DNA from 2 places in the Peribacillus muralis genome. Region 2 is predicted to be linked to the other one. Evidence: predicted binding sites of a transcription regulator. Region 2 holds the regulator's gene; the other holds the start of a gene.
The links. The regulator Rex, encoded in region 2, represses fermentation and respiration genes when NADH is low (regulators of the CRP and FNR family bind a similar motif). The targets are predictions, from matches to a motif close to TTGTGAAATATTTCACAA.

Region 1: the regulator Rex is predicted to act here: its motif matches at 1,682-1,699, upstream of ABE28_RS19890 (DUF1641 domain-containing protein).

What each region holds. Positions count from the first base shown of each region.
Region 1 covers NZ_CP017080.1:4,099,082-4,102,250, forward strand. The annotation lists gene ABE28_RS19880 (Lrp/AsnC family transcriptional regulator) at 20-457, opposite strand; gene ABE28_RS19885 (DJ-1/PfpI family protein) at 609-1,193, shown strand; gene ABE28_RS25270 (hypothetical protein) at 1,297-1,467, opposite strand; gene ABE28_RS19890 (DUF1641 domain-containing protein) at 1,749-2,171, shown strand; gene ABE28_RS19895 (NAD(P)/FAD-dependent oxidoreductase) at 2,203-3,169, shown strand, end outside.
Region 2 covers NZ_CP017080.1:304,754-307,922, forward strand. The annotation lists gene ABE28_RS01545 (ABC-F family ATP-binding cassette domain-containing protein) at 1-970, opposite strand, end outside; gene moaC (cyclic pyranopterin monophosphate synthase MoaC) at 1,100-1,606, shown strand; gene ABE28_RS01555 (redox-sensing transcriptional repressor Rex) at 1,632-2,294, shown strand; gene ABE28_RS01560 (YdiK family protein) at 2,330-2,542, opposite strand; gene ABE28_RS01565 (CPBP family intramembrane glutamic endopeptidase) at 2,539-3,169, opposite strand, start outside.

The sequences.
Region 1 (3,169 bases), 1.1 Mb from region 2:
CCTTGTGTGCATTCTATCTTCAGGTCATATTTGCTCTCGCGGAAAAAATATCCTTTAAAGTCGATGAAAAAATCAAATGTGTTGACGATTTCCCATATTTAATCGCCTGATCGATAAACTCCTCCAGCGTTTCCATGGAATATGTACTGATTTTAACCAAATAACTATATTGACCGGCCAACCGATGACATTCCAGAACATCCGGATGCCCCCGGCAAAAATCATGAAAATCCTTACATCGATCCGTTTCAAACAAAACGAATGCGGTAATGATTCTATCAAGCTTTTCAAGGGCTATTTCCGTTTTATACCCCTTAATGACGCCACTTTCCTCCAATTTATTCACTCGCTCTTTAGTGGCTGGGGCAGTTAAGGAAACCTCCTTGGCCAAATCCTTCATGGACATGCGCCCATTAGATTCGAGTAAGGAAAGTATTTTTTTATCCGTTCGATCCAATTCGATCACCATCACTTTTCATTATTATATGTAATTGTCCAAATACATTATAAAATAAAGAAAATGGGAATGAATACATAATTATTGATATGTAATCAAGACTTTACTTTTTATATAATAAATACAAAACATTCATATGGGGGATGCTGCTATGAAAAAAGTATTGCTGCTGTTATCTAACGGGTTCGAAGCGGTTGAAGCGAGTGTGTTCACGGATGTATTGGGCTGGAATAAATTAGAGGGTGACGGCTCCACCGATTTGGTTACCGTAGGTCTTCATGAGCAATTAGCATGCACTTGGAATTTCATCGTGAAGCCCGAATTCACCATCGATCAAGTGAACCTTGATGACTTCGATGCTTTAGCCATACCAGGAGGGTTTGAGGAAGCCGGCTTCTACGATGATGCCTATGATCAAAGGTTTCTTGAGGTGATTAAAGATTTTCATGATAAAAAGAAAATCATCGCAACGATTTGTGTCGGGGCCCTTCCATTAGGAAAAAGCGGGATCTTGAAAGGACGGAAAGCGACTACCTACAACCATGCAACCAGTATAAGACAGACCCAGCTCAAGGATTTTGGGGCGCTTGTCGTCAATGAACCGATTGTCGTCACAGACAACATCATAACCTCCTATAACCCTTCCACAGCTTTCGGTGTGGCCTTCACGCTTTTGGAAATGCTCACCTCCAAAGAAAACTGTAACCATGTGAAGGAACTGATGGGCTTCCATTAAGGGTATCTTATCCAAACAAGGCTCTGGATCGTCCAGAACCTTGTTTGGATAAACGTCGTTTAGATTGCATCTGCCTTAGATGTTTCCAAACTTACAAGCACATTTATTCCTCCATACTTTCCCCCATCCCTTCCTCTAGGTTTTTGAGGTACTCGTCAGAAATTCCGTTCATGCCTTCCATGACTTGTGCTTTCGTATATTCCATACTGCCAACCAATTTATTACGCTTATTATCTTCAGTCTCTTCAGTAAGCTTGGATTTTGGATCGGTCACATTTTTCACCTCCATCGTTTAGGATGGCTTTTCCAGGAGGAAATATGCAGGAGGCGCGAGACGACAGTTGCGATCTAAAAGGATTTAACCTTTTAAATACACGGGAAAAGATTTTATTATGGAGATTTTTTAAAAAATGCTGTTTTCAGCGAGCGAAAGGGATATACTATAGGATAGCTTTTATTACATTTTTAAAAGTATTGTGATTAACACTTTGTGTAATATTTTACAAGTTTTTCTAACCAAATCAACAAAATGCTTATTGCAAAGGAGAATTGGATATGTCAGAAACGATTACCCAATCACAGTCTGAACAATTAAATGCACGTCAAGATGTACTGGATCAGTTATTAAAGCCTGAGGTTCAGGAATCCCTCACTACTTTAGTCAATCAGCTTCCAAAACTGACTGAGTTAGTGAATATTTTAACAAAGTCGTATGATTTCGCCCAATCGGTGGCAACGGATGATGTCCTGAAAAACGATACCGTCAGTGCCATTTCGGAAATCGCGACACCTGTGGTCGATTCCGTGAAAGGTCTTGCGGCTACTGCAATCGAAGCGAAGGATCGTGCAGAAGCGAATCATGATGTAATCGGTCTTTTTGGACTGTTAAGAATGATGAAGGACCCGGAGGCACAAAAGCTTTTCCGTTTTGCACAAGCATTCCTTGAAGTTTCATCAGAACGTAAAAACCTAAAATAAAACTTTCAATCAGTAAGGACGGGGATTATCTATGTCAAAACAAATCGTCATCTTAGGTGCAGGATACGCTGGGTTGCTATCTGCGTTGTCCGTACGTGAATATTACACGAAAGATCAAGTGCAGGTTACCGTGGTGAACCAATTTCCAACACACCAAATCATCACGGAATTGCACCGTCTTGCCGGCGGTTCCATTTCCGAGCAAGCTGTTTCGATTCCTTTGGAAAAGCTTTTCAAAGGAAAAGATATCGACCTTGCCATTGCCAAAGTGGAGTCTTTCTCCGTCGATAAAAAAGAAGTGAAGCTTTCCAACGGTTCCACTTTATCTTACGATGCCCTTGTTGTCGCTTTAGGAAGCCAAACTGGATTCTTCGGCATTCCAGGACTGGAAGAAAACAGCATGGTCTTGAAATCGGTGAAAGATGCGAACCAAATTTACAAGCATATCGAAGATCGCATTCGTGAATATGCCCAAACGAAAAATGAAGCCGATGCCACCATCGTCATCGGGGGCGGCGGCTTGACTGGCGTCGAACTGATTGGTGAAATCGTCGATCATTTCCCTAAAATCGCCAAAAAATTCGGCGTCGACTACAAGGATTTGAAAATCAAGCTTGTCGAAGCTGGTCCAAAAATCCTTCCTGTATTGCCTGATCACCTAATCGACCGGGCCATGACAAGCTTGCAAGCGCGAGGCGTCGAATTCTTGACAAGCCTTCCTGTTACGGGTGTAAAAGGCAACCAAATCGAATTGAAGGACGGCCAAACGATCACAGCCAATACGCTTGTTTGGACAGGCGGGGTTGCGGCTCTTCCTATCGTAGGCGAATCAGGCCTTGAAGTGGATCGCGGCAAAGCAGCGGTTAATGAATACCTGCAATCGACATCACATAACGACGTATTCGTTGTCGGTGACAGCGCCCTTGCTTTCCCTCCAGAAGGCGGACGTCCATACGCGCCAACGGCACAAAACGCATGGCAAATGGGTGAGCTTGTCG
Region 2 (3,169 bases):
TCTCAATCTGAAATGAAAAATTGGCAGATTTCTCATCACCTTGCGGCTTGTCCAGCACATCCATCTTTTCAAGCTGTTTGCGCCTGCTTTGGGCCCTTTTCGTGGTTGAGGCCCTTGTGATGTTCCGTTGGACAAAGTCGCGGAGCTTTTCGATTTCCCCCTGTTGTTTCTCGAACAGCTTCATGTCCCGCTCATAATCCTCGGCTTTTCCCTCCAGATAAGAACTATAATTGCCATAGTACTTTTTCATATTATTCCGGGAAATTTCATAGACCTGATTGACCACTTTATCGAGAAAATACCGGTCATGGGAAACGATAAGGACAGCTCCTTGATAGCTCTGTAAATATTGTTCCAGCCAGGAGAGTGTTTCGATATCCAAATGGTTCGTCGGTTCATCCAGGATCAATATATCAGGTTTCCTTAACAACAGCTTCCCTAACGCAAGCCTCGTTTTTTGCCCTCCGCTTAATGTGGAAATCAGGGTGGAGTAGTCAAAATCAGCAAACTGAAGGCCATGCAGTACGGAACGGATATCCGCTTCATACTGGTAGCCGCCTTTTTCCTTGAAGGCGACCATCAACGCGTCATATTCATTGAGCACTTTTTGGTAAACGACTTCATCCTCGAATACATCTGGCCTGGCCATATCAGCCTCAAGGCGGCGCAGTTCCTTCTCTTGATCGATAAGATCCTTGAATACGGTCAGCATTTCATCCCAGATGGTTAACTCGGATTCGAGGCCAGTATCTTGTGCCATGTAACCGATGGTGACACCTTTTGGCTTGATGATTTCACCGCCATCATGCGATAGTTGCCCGGCTATGATTTTCAGCAGCGTCGATTTACCCGCGCCGTTCCGCCCGACAAGGGCAATTCGATCTTTATTTTGAACTTCGAGCTTCATGTTTGATAAAATAAGTTCAGCTCCGTAATATTTTGATAGTTGATTGATTTGTAATAAAATCATAGTTTCACCTCAATTGATTATTTTAAGTGTAACGTATTATAGTTATTATCGGCAATAGCTTGGTTCCGGGCCAAAACAAGCTGTTACATAAAGTGGAATAATAGTGTATTATTTAGGAGGGGTTATTCAATGGCAGACTTGACGCATTTCAATGAACAAGGCAGGGCCAAAATGGTCGACGTGAGTGCCAAGCCGGAAACGACCCGGACGGCAACGGCTCGTTCGAGCATTTTAGTGAACGCTGAAATATATGAAGCGATCATCAACCAGAATATGAAAAAGGGTGATGTATTGGCTGTCGCGCAAGTTGCGGGCATCATGGCCAGCAAGAATACGTCCAATATCATCCCGATGTGCCATCCCATTGCACTGCTGGGCGTCAATATAGCCTTTGATTGGGAAAAGGAACAACAGGGATATCGCCTTGGGATTGAAACGGAAGCTAAGACCAAAGGGAGTACAGGTGTGGAAATGGAAGCGTTAACAGCTGCATCCGTCACTGCCCTAACTGTATATGACATGTGTAAGGCCTTGGATAAGGGCATGGTGATCGGGCCTACATTCTTAGTTGAGAAAACAGGTGGAGTATCCAGCAGCGATTATAGAAGACAAGTAAATCAAACAAATAGAGATTGAAAAGCATGTGTGAAGGCGGGGAAGAATGATGAACCATGACCCAAAGATACCGCAGGCAACTGCCAAAAGGCTGCCACTGTACTATCGATTTTTAAAAAACTTACACTCCTCGGGAAAACAAAGAGTTTCCTCGGCAGAGCTAAGCGAAGCTGTAAAAGTGGATTCTGCTACCATTCGTCGCGACTTTTCCTACTTTGGCGCGCTTGGGAAAAAAGGCTACGGCTACAATGTAAATTATTTATTATCCTTCTTTAGAAAAACACTGGACCAAGATGAACTGACGAAAGTCGCTTTAATCGGGGTAGGGAATTTAGGGACCGCGTTCCTGAATTACAATTTCATAAAAAATAATAATACAAAGATTGAAATGGCATTTGAAGTTTCGGAAGACAAGGTTGGAAAGCAAATAGCCGATGTGCCGATCTATCATATGGATCAAATCGATACACTATTGCAGGAAAATAATATAACGGCTGCCATATTGACAGTCCCTGCACAAGTGGCGCAAACGATCACCGATCGCCTGGTCAAAGCCGACATTAAAGGGATATTGAATTTCACGCCTGCAAGGCTGACGGTACCCCCATCCATAAGGGTGCACCATATTGACCTTGCAGTGGAGCTCCAATCGCTCATCTACTTTTTGAAGCATTATCCGGTAGTGGAAGAAGCTGCAGTGGAAGAATGAAATGAAAAAAAACGCTGCACCTTCGCAGCGTTTTTTTATTTTTTCTTATTTTTTTGCGCGGCCTTGATCTTAAAATGGACCATGATCATCCTTAGGCCCGATCCGAAATCAAGCGTCGCAATAAGGACAAGTATGTAGGCGAAGATTCCCCATCCAGAGGAATTGACGGTTTGAACCGCAATTCCCGTAAAAAGGACACCTAAGCCAGCATAAATGATTCCGATGAATAATGGTGATTGTCGTTTCATAATAAACCTCCGATGAAGGCTTGTGCAGTATCCAGCATCTTCTCAATTTGCTCGCGATTCACGACTTGTATGATGATAACAAGCGTATTCATCGCAATATGTGCGCTCATGGACACGAGGATGCGGCCTGTTTTCGCATAAAGATAAGCAAAGGTCAACCCCATTGCCGTATATAAAAGAAGATGCTCCAATTCACCATGCGCCAAGCCGAAAATAACCGAGCTGAGTACAGCGGAAATGAAGAAGTTAAACCGTTTATGAAGTGATCCGAAAATGATCTTCCGGAAAATGATTTCTTCCAAGATTGGTGCAATTACTGAAGTGACGAAAATGACCATGGGGACTTTGTAAATGATTGCAATGAGCTGCTGCGTATTTTCGGATTCACGCTGTACGCCAAGACTTTGCTCAATGATTCCAGCAACCGCTTGAGCAGTTAATGCCAGGAAGACTCCTGCTATCGCCCATAAGATGGATGTGCGAACGGAGGCTTGGTTGCTTGTGTCCATTTTTTCCTTCATATCTTTTCTCATTAAAAAAAGAATCAAGGCTAATGCGACGAAAAAGCTGAATACGATCCAGTATGCTGCAGACTTTTGCTCAAGCTCATCAGCATTCATACCGCTT